Regions from separate parts of the Streptomyces sp. NPDC048751 genome, predicted to be linked through region 2. Evidence: riboswitches for the same ligand, from Rfam matches in the RefSeq annotation. Region 2 holds a riboswitch; each other region holds the start of a gene.
What was found. A riboswitch is a leader RNA that binds a small molecule or an ion and turns the genes downstream of it on or off. The one in region 2 is predicted to bind cyclic di-AMP.
Positions count from the first base shown of each region.

Region 1: it holds a riboswitch for cyclic di-AMP, as region 2 does, so the genes downstream of both, ACGFNV_RS37540 (C40 family peptidase) here and ACGFNV_RS45750 (M23 family metallopeptidase) in region 2, are expected to answer to the same signal.
Region 3: it holds a riboswitch for cyclic di-AMP, as region 2 does, so the genes downstream of both, ACGFNV_RS12090 (transglycosylase family protein) here and ACGFNV_RS45750 (M23 family metallopeptidase) in region 2, are expected to answer to the same signal.

Region 1 covers NZ_JBICUX010000015.1:192,575-198,503, forward strand. Annotated here, with positions in the region: gene bioB (biotin synthase BioB) at 1-923, opposite strand, end outside; gene ACGFNV_RS37520 (8-amino-7-oxononanoate synthase) at 1,072-2,199, shown strand; gene ACGFNV_RS37525 (DUF397 domain-containing protein) at 2,248-2,472, opposite strand; gene ACGFNV_RS37530 (helix-turn-helix domain-containing protein) at 2,482-3,339, opposite strand; gene ACGFNV_RS37535 (ATP-binding protein) at 3,553-4,011, shown strand; gene ACGFNV_RS37540 (C40 family peptidase) at 4,087-4,569, opposite strand; cyclic di-AMP (ydaO/yuaA leader) riboswitch at 4,573-4,786, opposite strand; gene ACGFNV_RS37545 (hypothetical protein) at 5,125-5,433, opposite strand; gene ACGFNV_RS37550 (ATP-dependent Clp protease proteolytic subunit) at 5,441-5,929, opposite strand, start outside.
Region 2 covers NZ_JBICUX010000032.1:18,182-24,110, reverse strand. Annotated here, with positions in the region: gene ACGFNV_RS45760 (dihydrofolate reductase family protein) at 1-749, shown strand, start outside; tRNA gene ACGFNV_RS45755 (tRNA-Met) at 814-887, shown strand; cyclic di-AMP (ydaO/yuaA leader) riboswitch at 1,130-1,287, shown strand; gene ACGFNV_RS45750 (M23 family metallopeptidase) at 1,299-2,333, shown strand; gene ACGFNV_RS45745 (aldo/keto reductase) at 2,432-3,382, shown strand; gene ACGFNV_RS45740 (PrsW family intramembrane metalloprotease) at 3,449-4,798, opposite strand; gene trmB (tRNA (guanosine(46)-N7)-methyltransferase TrmB) at 4,848-5,753, opposite strand; gene lhgO (L-2-hydroxyglutarate oxidase) at 5,904-5,929, opposite strand, start outside.
Region 3 covers NZ_JBICUX010000003.1:101,402-107,330, reverse strand. Annotated here, with positions in the region: gene ACGFNV_RS12095 (transglycosylase family protein) at 1-949, shown strand, start outside; cyclic di-AMP (ydaO/yuaA leader) riboswitch at 1,144-1,312, shown strand; gene ACGFNV_RS12090 (transglycosylase family protein) at 1,316-2,041, shown strand; gene eno (phosphopyruvate hydratase) at 2,310-3,590, shown strand; gene ACGFNV_RS12080 (septum formation initiator family protein) at 3,761-4,237, shown strand; partial or broken gene ACGFNV_RS12075 (DUF501 domain-containing protein) at 4,291-4,692, shown strand; gene ACGFNV_RS12070 (exopolyphosphatase) at 4,951-5,853, shown strand.

The sequences.
Region 1 (5,929 bases), on a different contig from region 2:
CCGGCCTGGCCCTCGCTGGTGAGGTAGTCGCCGAGGAAGATCGAGTTGGCCAGGTGCAGCGCGAGCGGCTGCATCGTGCGCAGATGGACCTCGCGGCCGCCCGCGATGCGCACCTCGACGTCCGGGCAGACGAAGCGGACCATCGCCAGGATCCGCAGACAGCGCTGCGGGGTGAGGTTCCACTCCTTGGCCAGCGGGGTGCCCTCGAACGGGATCAGGAAGTTCACCGGAACGGAGTCGGGGTCCAGCTCGCGCAGCGAGTAGACCACGTCCACCAGGTCCTCGTCCGACTCGCCCATTCCGGCGATCAGCCCGGAGCACGCCGACAGACCCGCCGCGTGCGCCTTCTGCACCGTGTCCACCCGGTCCGCGTACGTGTGGGTGGTCGTGATGTCCCCGTACGTGCCCTCGGACGTGTTGAGGTTGTGGTTGTACGCGTCAGCGCCCGCGTCGCGCAGCCGCTCCGCCTGGCCGTCGGTGAGCAGACCGAGGCAGGCGCACACCTCGACGCCCTCGTTCTGCTCCTTGATCGTCTTGATGGTCTCGGAGACCCGGTCCACGTCCCGGTCGGTCGGCCCCCGCCCGCTCGCCACCAGGCAGACCCGCTTGGCGCCACCCGCCAGCCCGGCCGCCGCGGCCTCGGAGGCCTGGTCGGGTTTGAGCCAGGTGTACTTCAGGATCTCGGCCTTGGAGCCGAGCCGCTGGGAGCAGTAGGAGCAGTCCTCGGGGCACAGCCCGGACTTCAGGTTGACGAGGTAGTTGAGTTTCACCCGTCGCCCGAACCAGTGCCGGCGCACCTTTCCGGCCGCGGCCACCACGTCGAGCAGGTCGTCGTCGGACGTGGCCAGTACGGCCAGCGCCTCCTCGCGGGTCGGCAGCTCGCGCCGAAGCCCCTTGTCCACCAGCGTGTTCAGCAGGTCCATGAGAGCCGATCCTGTCGTACGGACCCGCTCGGGGCCAAGGTAGGGATCACACAACACACCCCCTTCGAGGTGTGGGTATTGCCACACCATGGGTGGCGGGGCGTGCCGCTAGTGTCTGTCCGCTACCTACAAATACCCCGGAGGACCCATGGCGTTCGGCTGGATCGACGAGCAGGCGGAGGCGCGCCGCCGGGCCGGACTCGTACGGACCCTGCGCCCGCGCCCCGCCGACTCGCCGCTGCTGGATCTCGCGAGCAACGACTACCTGGGCCTGGCACACCATCCGCAGGTCACCGAGGGCGCGGCGCGGGCGGCGCGGACCTGGGGCGCCGGGTCGACCGGCTCCCGGCTCGTCACCGGCACCACCGAGCTGCACACCGAACTGGAACGCGAACTGGCCGATTTCTGCGGCTTCGAGGCGGCCCTCGTCTTCTCCTCCGGCTACGCGGCCAATCTCGCCGCGGTCACCGCGCTCGCCCCGCACGGCTCCCTGATCGTCTCCGACGCGGGCAACCACGCCTCACTCATCGACGGCTGCCGACTGGCCCGGGGGACGACGCAGGTCGTCGCGCACGCCGAGCCGGACGCCGTGCGCAAGGCGCTCCAGACGCACGAGGGCCCGGCTGTCGCCGTCTCCGACGCGGTCTTCTCGGTCGACGGCGACGCCGCCCCGCTCGCCGCGCTCGCCGAGGCGTGCCGGGAGCACAGCGCGGGGCTCGTCGTCGACGACGCCCACGGCCTGGGCGTCCTGGGCGACGGCGGCCGCGGCACCCCGCACGCGGCGGGACTCTCGGGCGCCGACGACGTCGTCGTGACGGTCACGCTGTCCAAGTCGCTCGGCAGTCAGGGCGGAGCCGTGCTCGGCCCGGCCCGGGTGATCGACCACCTGGTCAACGCGGCACGCACCTTCATCTTCGACACCGGTCTGGCCCCCGCGGCCGTGGGTTCGGCCCTCGCGGCCCTGCGGCTGCTGCGCCGGGAGCCTGAGCGTGCGGCACGGGCCCGCGCGGTGGCGGCGGAGCTGCACGCACGCCTGACCGCCGCGGGTCTGGAAGCCGTACGTCCGGACGCCGCGGTGGTCTCCGTGCGCGCGCCGTCCCCGGAGGAGGCCGTTCAGTGGGCAGCCGACTGTCGGGCGGCCGGCCTCGCCGTGGGCTGCTTCCGTCCTCCTTCCGTTCCCGACGGCGTCTCACGGCTCAGGCTGACCGCCCGTGCGGACCTCTCCGGGGCACAGATCGAACGCGCTGTACGAGTGATCGGCGAGACGCGACCATGAGTCGGCGTGACACGGCCGTGGGTCGCCCCTGTTGACGGACGAGGGTGATCAGCGGAACGCGGCCGTGAATCCCGACCAGCTCTCGGGGGAGAAGAGCAGGGCGGGCCCGGCCGGGTCCTTCGAGTCGCGTACGGCGAGCTGCCCGGCGCACGGCCCTGAGGCCGGCCGGGCCGTCTCGACGCAGTTGTTGGCTCCCGTGCTGTAGCTGCTGCGCAGCCAGCGCACGTCGTGCAGATCGATGCTGGAAGGAACGTTCCGAGGCAGTGCGGACATAGTGCCTCCTTACGCGCCGCCACCTATCCCGGCGATGTAATCCAACGAGTCCTCGGGCGAAAGTGCATGGATCTGAAGGGTGTTGAAGGCCTCGCTGTAGGCCTGGAGGTCTTCTTTCCGCTCAAGGTAGAGGCTACTCGTCAAGTGGTCGAGAACAACCACATCCAGGTCAGAAGTGCTCGGAAAAGAGAAGATAACGAAAGGGCCGGTGACGCCGATGTGCGCCCCGGCCGTGAACGGCAGTACTTGCAGGCGTACTTGTGGCAGCCGCGCCGCCTCCACCAGGCGTTCGAGCTGCCGCGCCATCACTCCGGGCCCGCCGACCTCCCGCCGCAGCACCGCCTCGTCCAGCACCGCGCTCAGCTCCAGCGGCGGATCCGCCCGCAGGACGACCTGCCGGGCCAGCCTGACCTCCACCAGCGTGTCCAGCCGGGCGTCGGGCACGCCCTCGACGGCCGCCCGGGTCACCGCGCGGGCGTACTCGGCCGTCTGCAACAGGCCCGGAACCACCGACGTCTCCAGGGTGCGCATCGCTCCGGCCTGCGACTCCAGGCTGATGAAGTCCCGGTAGGTGGGCGGCAGGACCCCACGGTAGGCGTGCCACCAGTGGTGCCCGCCGGCACCGTCGGAGCCCGCCAACGCGAGCATCAGCTCGCGCAGTTGAGGATCGGCCACGCCGTAGACGTCGAGAAGTAACCGAACATCGGCTGGTTTCACGCCGCTGGTGCCTGTCTCGATCCGGCTCACCTTCGACTGGTGCCAGCCCACGAGGCGAGCCGCCTCCCCGCTGGTGAGCCCCGATTGGGCACGCAGCGCACGCAGTTCCGCACCCAGTTTGCGGCGGCGCACCGCGGGACCGTGCTGCATGGGTACTCCTTACTCCCGACGAGCCACCCAGATCCGCTCTGTCGTCGTAGAGTTCACCGCTTCGAGCGACAGATATATGCACATCTTGGGGGATCGCCACCCGTGAGGGGTGCGGTGATGGCACTCTGGCGACGAAGCACCAGTCCGGGACCGTACTCGAATCATCCGCTCCGTGTCGGACTCGCGGTCCCGGGGGAAAGGGACGACGTCGCCATGGCAGACCATCTGGAAGCATCCGTCACTCTGCCGAGCGATCCCGCCTCGGTCTCCGCGGCCCGCACCTTCGTGGTCGGCACCCTCGCGGAATGGGGCCTGCCCGAGGAGGCGGAGGTGTCCGACACCATCCGGCTCATCGTCTCCGAACTCGCCACCAACGCCGTGCAGCACACGCTGGGGCAGTCCCCCACCTTCACGGTGGACCTCCGGCTCGACCGTGACGAACGGGTGTTCGTCGGTGTCACCGACAGTCATCCCCGGTTCCCCAAACGGCTCCCCGCCGCCGTGCAGCAGGACAACGGCCGGGGCATGGTGATCATCCGCTGGCTGACCGCGGAGTGCGGCGGCAAGCTGAGAGTCCGGCCGACCCGCGAGGGCGGCAAGACGGTCTCCATCGAGCTGCCGTGGACCGTGCCGACCGAGCCGGCGGCAACAGTGGGGCAGCAGGAGCAGTAGCCGGCGCTGCAGCCGCCGGGACTGCTCCAGGGCCGGTACCGGCGCTTCAGGACGCCGGCACCGCCCCCGGGAGGGTCACTTGACCCGGCCGTACCAGACGTTCTTCGTCCAGAGCTTCTGCAGCTTCACCACGTCCCCGGTCTTCGGGGCGTGCCAGATCTTCCCCTTCCCGGCGTAGATGCCCACGTGGTAGACGCTGGAGCTGGAGGAGCCCGAGTGGAAGAACACGAGGTCCCCGGCCTTGCGGCTCTTCACAGAGATGTGTCGGGTCTTGTTGTACTGCTGGGCCGCCGTCCGGGGGAGCTTCTTGCCCGCCTTCTTGAACGCGTACAGCGTGAGCCCTGAGCAGTCGAACCTCTTGGGGCCCGTGGCCCCGTACTTGTACGGTGAGCCCTTTTTGGACGCCGCGATCTGGAGCGCCTTCGTCGCAGGTGTGGCGGCCGCGGCGTCGGAGGCGATGCCGGGGACCACGATCGAGCCGCCCACGGCGGCGATGGTCAGGGCCGAGGCCGTGCCGGCCCGGGCCATCAGCGACGGGACACGATTGAGCGCAGACATGCGCAACCCTTCGTCAGCCGCCTGTGAAGGATGACCTGTCGGATTCGGGCTGGCGAAGTTGCCCGGCCGCGTTGCTGCGGCTTCACCCCAAGGGCTGCTCGGCCCGGTCATGGCGTGACCGTTCCGGCGACCCGTCTTGCTTGGGTCCTCCACTCCTGCCGATCCACTCCTGTCGACCAGTCATCCGGGCGGCGGCAGGACTCGGCGTCCGTCCGGATCGCCCCGCCGTTGTGGCGGGGGCTTGTCGTCAGTCACGGATCTTCACTCACGAGTGTCCGAAATACCCAACCGAATCGGGGGTTTGTGGCGTTACTCACCACTCACCCGTTCGGGTGGACAGTGCGGTGTTCGAGTGAGTGTCCAGGTCATGACGGGGGCTCGGACCAGCATGAAAGGGTTTCAGCCCCGGCTGACGCTACGCGCGTTGCGCAAGTCGGGAGGTCCCGTAAAAGGACCTTCGTCTACTCCGAACAGGGGTACGTCATTCGGTCCGTTTAGCTTCCGATCCGGACGTCCCGCCGAGGAGGCCGCGCGTCCGGACCGGACAACGGTGAGTCAACTGTCGGAGAGCGGCGGCACCGTGACTCGCGCCGTACGACGCTCCCCGTCGAGGACACGCAGCGCACGCGCCAGCGTTGGAGCGTGCAGCTCGGTCTCACCCCGCTGGTGCATGAGCGCCAGTGCGTCCCTGAGCGCCGTCGCCTTGGCGACGAGCGCCTGCGCGGCGCGTAGACCACGGTACGTGTCCCCGTGATGCGCCGGGTTGATTCGGCCGAGAAGGTCTGCAACATCCAGGTAACGGTCGATCAGCTCGCCCTCGGCGCGGGTGAGGGCGGGCAGCGGTGGCAGCTCCGGAGGCAGCATCGGTGCCTCACCTGGCGCCGGGTGCGGTGCGCGAGGCCTTGCGGCTGGGGATGAGCCCGTCCACCAGGCCGTACTCCACGGCCTCCTGCGCGCTGAGCATCTTGTCGCGCTCGATGTCCGCGGTCACCTGCTCCGGTGTGCGCCCCGTGTGCCGTACGAGCATCTCCTCGAGGCGCTCGCGGGTGCGGATCAGCTCGGCGGCCTGGATGGCGAGGTCGCTGGCCTGTCCCTGGACCGGCTCGGTCAGCGCCGGCTGGTGGATCACGATGCGTGCGCCCGGCAGCGCGAACCGCTTGCCCGGCGAGCCCGCGGCCAGCAGCACCGCGGCGGACGCGCCTGCCTGGCCGAGGCAGATCGTCTCCACGTCGCAGGTGACGTACCGCAGTGTGTCGTAGATGGCCGACATCGCGCTGAACGAGCCGCCGGGGGAGTTGATGTACAGCGAGATGTCACGGTCCGGGTCCTGGTACTCGAGGTACATGAACTGGGCCATCAC
Region 2 (5,929 bases):
CGCTCGGCGGCGAGCTCGACTGGCGCGGGATCCTGGAACACCTCCATGACGTACGCGGGGTGCGACGGCTCATGGTCGAGGGCGGCGGAACCGTCCACACCCAGCTGCTCCAGCAGGAACTCGCCGACGAACTCCAGCTCGTCCTCGCGCCGCTCTTCGTGGGCGACCCCCGGGCGCCCCGACTGTTCGGGCCCGGCGCCTACCAGGGCGGACGACTGCGGCTCGTGGAGACCCGGCAGATCGAGGACGTCGTACTGATGCGCTACGAGCCGACGGCACCCGGCGGCGCGGGGCCGGCCTCCCCCGCCGACCGGCACTGGCTCGCCCTCGCCTGTCACCTCGCGGAGCTGTGTCCGCCGTCGGAGAGCGCCTTCAGCGTGGGCGCGGTGGTCGTGGCGGCCGACGGGACCGAGCTGGCGCGCGGGCACTCCCGGGAGGGCGGCGATCCCGTCGTGCACGCGGAGGAGGCGGCCCTCGCGAAGATCGACCCGGCCGACCCCGGGCTCGCGTCCGCCACCGTCTACAGCAGCCTCGAACCCTGCGCCCGCCGCGCCTCCCGGCCCGCGCCCTGCGCCCGGCTGATCCTCGACGCGGGGATCCGGCGGGTCGTCACGGCCTGGCGTGAGCCGGACACCTTCGTCGAGGGCGCCGACGGCACGGGCGTGCTGGTGGCGGGCGGTGTCGAGGTCGTCGTGGTGCCGGAGTTCGCGGAGCGGGCCATGGCTCCGAACCGCCACCTGCTCGGCTGATTTCCCGTCACCGGAATACCCGTGTGCTTCGCACCCCGCGGATGCCGTACACTGGAATCACCGACGCGGGGTGGAGCAGCTCGGTAGCTCGCTGGGCTCATAACCCAGAGGTCGCAGGTTCAAATCCTGTCCCCGCTACTGGAGGCCGATGGCCGGGATTCTCACGAATCCCGGCCATCGGTGTGTTTGCAGAACAGCGGCCCCGTTCGCGGCGTGCCGGGACGCCGCGTGGTCAACTCGCCCGTTTTTCACCGCTCATGGGACGTAAGTCCAGGGCGAAAATGTTAATGATCAAGCCGAACGGCTTGGAAACCTGACCCCGTGTCTATTAACGTTCGATAACGCAGCGCGGTCGTCCCAGCCGTCACAAGAGACGGCTCCGTGCTCAAGCGCCGAATCCCGCAAGGGAACCGGGGAACCACCACCTTGGGGTGAATCACGTGGATGCCGCCGTGGACTCACGGCCGGTATACGCGCGTAGGAGACCTTCCCGCTCCGAACCCGTCAGCTAACCCGGTAGGCGTCACGGAAGGAAAGGAGCACGCCTTCGTGGCGTCCAACCCGCCTGCCCCCGAGGCTCCGCACGCGCCGAGCCGCCGCAGCACCGAGACCTTCGGTTACGGCGACTACCGCACCGACGAGGGCCCCTGGGAGGAGTGGAATCCCACCGCGGAGTCCATTCGCCCGGTACGTGGCCGGCACCGTGTCGCCAAGCAGCGTGGCGGGCTCGCCCGCAGCTCCACCGTCCTGGGCGTCGGCGTCATCGCCGCCGTCGGCGCGGGCGGCATGGCCAGCGCCAACACCGGCAAGCCGCCGGTCTCCATCTCCATGCCCGACCTGCCCTCCGTCGGCTCGCTCCTGACGGACGACACCGCGGACGCCGCCCAGGACGCGGCGGACGCCCTCAGCAGCGTCGGCGCGGACACCGAAACCACCACCCAGAGCGCCGCCGACGCCGGTGAGTCGCTGCGCAGCCGCATCATGGCCCAGGCCGAGTCGCAGCAGGGCCAGCTGGAGAGCAAGGCCCAGGCCGCCGCCGAGGCCGCTGCCGCCAAGGCCGCCTCCGACGCCGTCGCGAAGGCGGAGCAGGAGGCCAAGGCCAAGGCCGAGGCCGCGAAGAAGAAGGCGGAGGAGGAGAAGCAGCGCAAGGCCGAGGCCGAGCGCCTGGCCGAGCTGGCCAAGGAGTACACGCTGCCGACCTCCTCGTACACCATCACCTCGACCTTCGGTCAGGCCGGCTCCTACTGGTCCTCCGGCTACCACACCGGCCTCGACTTCGCGGCGCCCACCGGCACGCTCATCAAGGCGATCCACAGCGGCACCATCACCGAGGCGGGCTGGGCCGGCTCCTACGGCTACCGCACGATCCTGACCCTCGACGACGGTACGGAGCTGTGGTTCTGCCACCAGTCCTCCATCAACGTCAGCGTCGGCCAGAAGGTCGGCACGGGCGACGTCATCGGCCGTGTCGGCGCCACCGGCAACGTCACCGGCGCCCACCTCCACCTGGAGGTCCACCCGGGGGGCAGCAGCACGGGCATCGACCCGTCGGCGTGGCTGCGCAGCAAGGGGATCAACCCCTGACGAAAGCTTCCGGGAGTCGGTGAGGTCTCCCGGATGTTTACGAACCGTTGACGGGAGGCGCGGAATGCGTGCCTCCCGTCAACGCGTTGACACAGAGCATGACTTCCTCATCTCTCCGTAAGCTCGGTTCCTCCGACCTCGAGGTCTTCCCGCTCGCCCTCGGCGGCAACGTCTTCGGCTGGACCGCGGACGAGGCCACCTCCTTCGACGTCCTCGACGCCTACACGGCGGCCGGCGGCAACTTCGTCGACACCGCCGACGCCTACTCGGCGTGGGCCGAGGGCAACTCGGGCGGGGAGTCCGAGACCGTCATCGGCAAGTGGGTCAAGGCCCGTGGCAACCGCTCCGACGTCGTCATCGCCACAAAGGTCAGCCAGCACCCCGACTACCAGGGCCTGAGCGCGGCCAACATCAAGGCCGCCGCCGATGCCTCGCTGCGCCGCCTGGACACCGACTACATCGACCTCTACTACACGCACTTCGACCGGCCCGAGGTGCCCGTCGAGGAGATCATCGGCGCCCTCGACGAGCTGGTGCGGGCGGGCAAGGTGCGGCACATCGCCGCCTCCAACATCTCGCCCGAACGCCTCCGCGAGTCCCTGGAGTTCTCCGACCGCGAGGGCCTCGCCCGGTACGTCGCGCTGCAGCCCCATTACAACCTCGTCTCCCGCGACACCTACGAGGGCGAGCTGAGCGACCTCGCCTCCCGTGCGGGCCTGGCCGCCGTCCCGTACTACGCGCTCGCCTCCGGCTTCCTCACCGGCAAGTACCGGCCCGGCAAGACCGTGGACAGCGTGCGCGCCGCGGGGGCCGCCAAGCACCTCGAGTCCGAGCGCGGCATCAAGGTCCTCACCGCCCTCGACGAGATCGCCCAGGCCCACGACGCCCCGATCGCCACCGTCGCCCTCGCCTGGCTCGCCGCCCAGCCGACCGTCGCGGCGCCGATCGCCTCCGCGCGCACCGTCGAGCAACTGCCGGCGCTGGTGGGCGTGGCGGAACTGCGGCTGACGGAGCAGGAGGTGGCGAAGCTGACAGCGGCTTCGGCCTAGTGCCGTAGGCACGTCCCCCTTGTCCGGCGGTGCCGAACCGCCTGTGGCCCCTGCCTCCGCCGCCCGCTACGAGCGGTAGGGGTTGTACGCGGGGTAAGGCGCCGCCGGATGCTCGTACCCCGCCCCGGGGCCCTGTCCGTACCCGTACCCGTACACCCCGTGGACCGGCCAGGGCGGCGCGACCACCGGCACCGGCGGCGCGGTCACCCGTGCCGCGTGGTCCAGCGCGGGCCGCGCCACGTCGCGCCGCCCCCACAGCTCCCGCAGCAACTCCGCCTCCCGTACGACGAAGTCGGCCCCCGCCTTGCCACGGTTCCCCCGGCGCCGCAGGAACGCCAGGGACGTCGCGTACGCCTCGTACTGCGCCACCGCCCGCGCAGCGGGCCTGCCGTGGTGGCGCCGCGCGTACTCGCGGGCCAGCCGCCGTGCCCGCATCGAGCCGAGGGCGAACGGCTCGGCCGGCGTCAGCCATCCCGCGGAGGCGTAGGCGGGCAGCTCCTCCCGCACGGTCCTCAGCTCCCGCTGCCGCGTCCAGACGACCAGCCACGTCAGCAGCCCGAACGCGGGCACCATGAACGCCCCGTACACCGCGAAGAACCCGTACTCGCCGAAGGACGACGAGCCGTTCCAGAACGCGTGCATGCCCATCGCCAGCAGCAGTCCAAGCACCGGCAGCGCCACCCGCCGCACATGCTGACGCTCCCCGGCGAGCGCGGCGGCGCCGAAGCCGATGCCGGTCAGGACGGTGAAGAGGGGGTGCGCGAAGGGCGACATGATGACGCGTACGAAGAACGTCGCCGCCGTCACCGAGGCGATGCCGCTGTCGCCGGTGAGCTGGTCGGTGCCGAAGGCCGTGCCGAGGTAGAGGATGTTCTCGGTGAACGCGAACCCGGTCGCGGTGATCCCGGCGATGACGACCCCGTCGACGATTCCGGTGAAGTCCCGCCGCCGGAACAGGAAGACGAGTAACACGGCGGCGGCCTTGGCCGACTCCTCGACGACCGGGGCTATGACGGTCGCACCGAGGGTGTCCGCGCTGGACGGGTCGGCGGTGGCCGTGGCTATCCATCTCGTCGCGAAACTGTTCGCCACGATCGCTATCAGCGCGGCCGCGCAGGCGCCCCAGGCGAAGGAGAACAGCAGGTTGTACCAGGGGCCGGGCTCCACCCGGTCGAGCCACCGGAACGCCGCGACGAGCAGCGGAACGGGCAGGAGGGCGAGCCCGAGCCCGACCAGGAACCCCTCCGTGCCGGTCTGTTCGCGCACGAGCGCGAGGATGACGAGCCCGGAGAGGGCGAGGAGGGTGACGAGCGCCCCGTAGCGCACCGACTTCCGCTGCCACCAGTGCGCGTGCCGGAGCACGCCCCCAGCGGCGGGACCGTCGGGATGCGTCGGGTACGGGGGACAGGTGGCCACGGCATCGACCCTAACGAGGCAGCGCGCCGCCCGCGACGGTGCGCGTTCGTCAGCCGCCGGCGGGGGGCTCGGTGGGGGACAGGTGGTGCGGATCGGGCTGGGAGAGCCGAGCCGCGTTCGGCTTGCGGTGCTGTACGCGGCGGAAGAGCAGATCGTTCACGACATGACCTTTGTCCAGTCCCTGGCCCTCGAAACGGGTCAGTGGCCGGAACTCCGGACGTGGCGCGAAACCGCCGTCTGCCTGTGTGTTCTCGAAGTCCGGGTGCGCGGTGAGCACCTCGAGCATCTGCTCGGCGTACGGCTCCCAGTCGGTCGCGCAGTGCAGGACCGCCCCCGGCTTCAGCCGGGTCGCGGCGAGGCTCAGGAACTCCGGCTGGATCAGGCGCCGCTTGTGGTGGCGCTTCTTGGGCCAGGGGTCGGGGAAGTAGACGCGCAGCCCGTCCAGCGCGTCCGGGGCGAGCATCTCGCGCAGCAGGATGATGGCGTCGCCGTTGCCGACGCGGACGTTGGACAGCCCGCCCTGGTCGGCGAGGTTGAGCAGGTTGCCCTGCCCCGGGGTGTGGACGTCCACGGCGAGGACGTTCGTGCCCGGGTCCGCGGCGGCCATCCGCGCGGTGGCCTCACCCATGCCGAACCCGATCTCCAGCACGACGGGGTTGTCGTTGGCGAACAGCTCACCCAGGTCGATGACCCGCTGCCCGTCGATGTCGAGCCCCCACTTGGGCCACAGCCGCTGCAACGCGTCCGCCTGCCCCGCGGTCACCCGGCTGCGGCGCGGCTGGAAACTCCGGATCCGCCGCTCGAAGTGCGATCCGGCGGGATCGGCCCTGGGCCCGTCCGGGAACCGGGGCTCACCCTTGGCCCGGCTGTGCCGGACGGAGACACCGGGGCCGTGCGGGTGCTGCTCGCCGGGGGCGGGCTGAGGGGCTTCGGGGGTGTTGAGGGAGTCAGACACAGTGCACTCGATTTTACGGGGCTCACTTGTGCGGGAAGCATGCCGTCGGTCACGGCGGCCGGGGGCCATGAGGCTGGGGCCGGTGGCATGGGACTGGGTGTGGCGGGCGGTGGGACTGGGACTGGTGGGGCTGGAGCTTTGGCTGTGGCCTTACGCCGACCCCAGCACGGTCAGCG
Region 3 (5,929 bases), on a different contig from region 2:
GGGCGCCACCGGCGCGAGCGCGGCCGACGGCACCACGTGGGACAAGGTGGCCGACTGCGAGACCGGCGGAGCGTGGAGCGCCGACACAGGCAACGGATTCTACGGCGGCCTGCATCTGACCCAGGAGCGCTGGGAGAAGTACGGCGGCCTCGACTTCGCCACCAGCGCCGACAAGGCCAGCCGTTCCCAGCAGATAGCCGTCGCCGAGAAGATCCTCGCCGACATCGGCCCCGGCGCCTGGCCCACCTGTGGACTGCTCACCGGGCTCGGGAAGGACTCGGGTTCGTCGGACGTCGACACGGGCACGGCCGACGAGGTTCCCTCCCGGGGCCTGGACAATTCATCCGGCTCGACCGGATCGTCAGGATCATCCGGGTCGTCCGACTCGTCGGATTCCGCTGAGTCCTCCTCCGGTTCCTCCGGGACGTCCGACGGGCCCTCGGACACCGCCGGCACCCCCGACGACTCCACTGCGGGTTCCTCCGGGAAACCGTCCCCTTCCTCTTCTTCGTCCTCTTCTTCCGCCGAGTCGGACAGTTCCGCAAAGTCCGATTCCTCCACCGACTCCGGCGCGAAGGTCTCGCAAAGTCCCGAGAGCTCGCCGACGGAGGGCCGGGCAACCGGCAAGTCGGATGAATCGGACAAGGTGCAGCAAAGCGCCGGTTCCTGGAGTCTCGTCGACACCGGCTCCATCGGTGGCGGCACGGGTCGGCACCGCGGCGGCAGCGCCGACGAGAGTGTCGACAAGGGCGCGGACGCCGGTGCGAAGGTGGCCTCCACTGGCCGTCACGCCTACACCGTCCGTCCCGGTGACACCCTGGCGTCCATCGCCGACTCCCTTGGCCTCGACGGTGGATGGTCCGCGCTCTATGCCGAGAACAAGCAGGCGATCGGTGCCGACCCGAACAACATCTCCGCCGGTCAGACCCTTCGAGTCGGGGCTGAATAGGGCGAAAAGCGGCGGGAGTTCACGCCCCACTTCGCGCTGAATGTCCAATTTGGCGAAAGTGTGGGATGAGTCTCAGAAGCCCTGATCGTCTTTGAAATTCCTCGGATGGCGTGTCTACGGTCGTGACCGCTCGCCAACACGAGCCCCGGCTGCCGCAACGCCGAATCCTGCCAGCGGCCGTACGGGAACAGTCGTCGCGTCAAGCGCCGTAGGCAGGAGCGGGGGACCCAAGGTAAGTGCCGGGCCCGGACGTTGAGACCGGATCCGGCTTGGGGTGAAGCCGCGCCTCGTGAGAGGTGCGGCCGGGCAACTCAACCGGCCCGAACCCGACAGCTCACCTCGCAGGCGTCGGTGAGGGGATCAACCATGCTGTTTTCCGGCAAGGGCAAGCACCGTCGTCCGTCCAAGGCCACCCGGGCCATCGCCATCGCCGGTGTGACCGGCGCCGCCGTCGCCGCCCCGCTGATGGCGGCCGGCAACGCCTCCGCCGCCACCACCTCCGAGTGGGACGCGGTCGCCCAGTGCGAGTCGGGCGGCAACTGGTCCATCAACACCGGCAACGGCTACTACGGTGGCCTGCAGTTCTCCGCCTCCACGTGGGCCGCGTACGGCGGCACGCAGTACGCCTCCCAGGCCAACCAGGCCAGCAAGGCTCAGCAGATCGCCGTCGCCGAGAAGGTCCTCGCCTCCCAGGGCAAGGGTGCCTGGCCGGTCTGCGGCAAGGGCCTGTCGGGTGCCTCCTCCAGCAGCACCGACACCTCCTCCGGCAGCGGCTCCTCCTCCAGCGGTTCCAGCAGCTCCTCGAACAACAGCAGCTCCTCGAACGACAGCGGCACCAGCACTCGCTCGACCGAGCAGCAGGCCTCCCGCTCCTCCGAGCGTCCCGCCGCCAAGAAGACCGTCACCACGCCGACCGGCAAGAAGGTCAAGAAGGGCGACGGCGAGTACAAGGTCGTCGCGGGTGACACCCTCAGCAAGATCGCCGCGAAGCAGAAGGTCGCGGGCGGCTGGGAGAAGCTGTTCGAGCTGAACAAGGACATCGTCGAGGACGCCAACCTCATCTACCCGGGCCAGCAGCTTCACCTGAAGTAAGCCGGGCCCACCGCCTTCCCGCCGGAGCGGGACGCGGGCTCCCCGCTCCGGTGCGTCTTCCCCCGTACGCACCGGAGCGGGGTTTTTTTTTGCCCGCCCTTCGCCCGCAATCCCCGCCCGCTCTTTGTTCCGTCCAGGAACAATGTGTACCGTCAGCCTGTCCACGGGGCGGTCGGTCGGATGCCGATGCCACGGGGGCGGTTAGGCTCTAGTCGCAAGGCCCACGGGCCCCGCACTTCCAGCGTCACATCCCAAGAAGGAGATGCTCGTGCCGTCCATCGACGTCGTCGTAGCCCGGGAAATCCTGGACTCCCGAGGCAACCCCACGGTCGAGGTCGAGGTCGGCCTCGACGACGGCAGCACGGGTCGTGCCGCCGTTCCGTCCGGCGCCTCCACGGGCGCCTTCGAGGCCATCGAGCTCCGCGACGGTGACCCGGGCCGCTACCACGGCAAGGGTGTCGAGAAGGCCGTCCTCGCCGTCATCGAGCAGATCGGCCCCGAGCTGGTCGGCTACGACGCCACCGAGCAGCGCCTGATCGACCAGGCGATGTTCGACCTGGACGCCACCGACAACAAGGGCTCCCTCGGCGCCAACGCCATCCTCGGCGTCTCGCTCGCCGTCGCCCACGCCGCCTCCGAGGCCAGCGACCTCCCCCTCTTCCGCTACCTGGGCGGCCCGAACGCGCACCTGCTGCCGGTGCCGATGATGAACATCCTGAACGGCGGCTCGCACGCCGACTCCAACGTGGACATCCAGGAGTTCATGATCGCCCCGATCGGCGCGGAGTCCTTCTCCGAGGCGCTGCGCTGGGGCACCGAGGTCTACCACACCCTCAAGAAGGTCCTGAAGAGCAAGGGCCTGGCCACCGGCCTCGGCGACGAGGGCGGCTTCGCCCCGAACCTCGGCTCCAACCGTGAGGCCCTCGACCTCATCCTCGAGGCGATCAAGGAGGCCGGCTACACCCCCGGCGAGCAGATCGCCCTGGCGCTCGACGTCGCCGCGTCCGAGTTCTACAAGGACGGCTCCTACGTCTTCGAGGGCAAGGAGCGCTCCGCCGCCGAGATGACCGAGTACTACGCCGAGCTCGTCGCGGCGTACCCGCTCGTCTCCATCGAGGACCCGCTGTTCGAGGACGACTGGGCCGGCTGGAAGACCATCACCGAGAAGCTCGGCGACAAGGTCCAGCTCGTCGGCGACGACCTGTTCGTCACCAACCCCGAGCGCCTCGCCCGCGGCATCGAGGAGGGCGCCGCCAACGCCCTGCTGGTCAAGGTCAACCAGATCGGTTCGCTGACCGAGACCCTGGACGCCGTCGAGCTGGCCCAGCGCAACGGCTTCAAGTGCATGATGTCCCACCGCTCCGGCGAGACCGAGGACGTCACCATCGCCGACCTGGCCGTCGCCACCAACTGCGGCCAGATCAAGACCGGCGCCCCGGCCCGCTCCGAGCGCGTCGCCAAGTACAACCAGCTGCTGCGCATCGAGGAGATCCTCGACGACGCGGCGGTGTACGCGGGCCGCAGCGCGTTCCCGCGCTTCAAGGGCTGAGCGTTCGCCCACGTCCGCTCGGCGGACCCACGTCCGCTCGGCGGACCACGGGCACAGCAAGGGCTGACCCAACCAGGGTCAAGCCTGAGCCAGTCGTACGTACGTCCCCGTACTCGGTCCCGTACCGTGTGCGGGGACGTACGCACGTGTGGAACGGGAGGCGCGGGGACATGGCCGTGAAGGACCGGGACCGTTTCTCCACCGCGACCAGGATCCGGTTGCTCGGCGAGCAGACGGCGGCCCGTGTCTACCGCTCCCAGACCAAGCGGCAGGCCCGCCGCTCCCGCCTGACCAGCCGGGCGGCCCTGCTCGCCCTCGTGATGTGCTCGCTGATCGTGGCCCTCGCCTACCCGATAAGGGCGTACGTCTCCCAGCGCGCCGAGATCGCCGATCTGGAGCGGGAGAAGGCACAGGCCAGGCAGCGGGTCGAACAGCTGCGCGACCTCAAGGCGCGCTGGCAGGACGACGCGTACGCGGAGCAGCAGATCCGGCAGCGCCTGCACTACGTGATGCCCGGCGAGACCGGCTACATCGTGATCGACCCGGCCGCGGCCAAGCAGGCACGCGCCGACCTGGTGGCGGCCGACCGCCCCTGGTACGCGAACGTCTGGGACGGGATCGACACGTCCGACGCCTCCGACCGGTGAGACCCGACCAGCGGGACCGACAGACCGACAGATGGACCGATAGAAAGACAGGCATGGAAACGCCCCCGCCGACCACTCCGCGCACCGAGCCCACCGACGCGGACGTCGAGGCCTTCAAGCAGCAGCTCGGGCGCCCGCCGCGCGGGCTGCGCGCCATCGCGCACCGGTGCCCGTGCGGCCAGCCGGACGTCGTCGAGACGGCCCCCCGCCTGCCCGACGGCACGCCCTTCCCGACGCTGTACTACCTGACGTGCCCGCGCGCCGCCTCGGCCATCGGCACGTTGGAGGCGAACGGCGTCATGAAGGAGATGACGGAGCGGCTGCAGACCGACCCGGAACTCGCCGCCGCGTACCGTGCCGCGCACGAGGACTACATCGCGCGCCGTGACGCCATCGAGGTTCTCAAGGGCTTCCCGAGCGCGGGCGGCATGCCGGACCGGGTGAAGTGCCTGCACGTGCTGGTGGGCCACTCGCTGGCCGCGGGCCCGGGGGTGAACCCGCTGGGCGACGAGGCGATCGCGATGCTGCCGGAGTGGTGGCTCAAGGGGCCGTGCGTGCAGCCGCTCGCGGCACCCGACCCGGCGGACGAACTCCCCGGCGAGGAGGGCACGGTCTCCGACCCCGCCGAGGCCCGTAGCGTCTCCTTCGCCGAGGCTCCCGCGGTCCCCGCCGGTTTCAGCCGGGTCGCCGCCGTCGACTGCGGCACGAACTCCATCCGGCTCCTGGTCGCTGACGTCAACCGGGCCACGGGTGAGCTCCTGGAACTCGACCGGCGCATGACGATCGTGCGGCTCGGCCAGGGCGTGGACCGCACCGGCCGGCTCGCCCCCGAGGCCCTGGAGCGCACGTTCGCCGCGTGCCGCGAGTACGCGGACGTGATCCGTGGACTGGGCGCGGGCACGGTGCGGTTCGTGGCCACGTCGGCCTCCCGGGACGCCTCGAACCGCGACGACTTCGTGCGCGGTGTGGTGGACATCCTCGGCGTCGAGCCCGAGGTCATCTCCGGCGACCAGGAGGCCGAGTTCTCCTTCACCGGGGCGACCAAGGAACTGACCGGCCGGGCCGACCTGCCCACGCCGTACCTGGTCGTGGACATCGGCGGCGGCTCGACCGAGTTCGTCGTCGGCGACGACCACGTCCGCGCGGCGCGCTCCGTCGACGTCGGCTGCGTCCGTATGACCGAACGGCACCTGGTCCGGGACGGGATCGTGTCCGACCCGCCCACCGCGGAGCAGATCACCGCGATGCGCGCCGACATCGAGACGGCCCTCGACCTCGCCGAGGAGACGGTGCCGCTGCGCGAGGCACGCACGCTGGTGGGCCTGGCCGGCTCCGTGACGACCGTGTCGGCGATCGCCCAGGAACTGCCCGAGTACGACTCGGTGGCCATCCACCACTCCCGCGTCTCCCGCGACAAGGTCCGCGAGATCACCGACTGGCTGCTGACCTCCACCCACGCCGAACGCGCCGCCGTCCCCTCCATGCACCCCGGCCGCGTCGACGTGATCGCAGCGGGCGCCCTCGTCCTCCTGTCGATCATGGAACGCATCGGCGCCGAGGAGGTCGTGGTGAGCGAACACGACATCCTCGACGGCATCGCCTGGTCCCTCACCTGAACCGGCGCGCCGCGCCATCGCTTTCCGGCCCCGGGCATCCACGCGGATGCCCGGGGCCTGTGAGTCTCGACTCAGG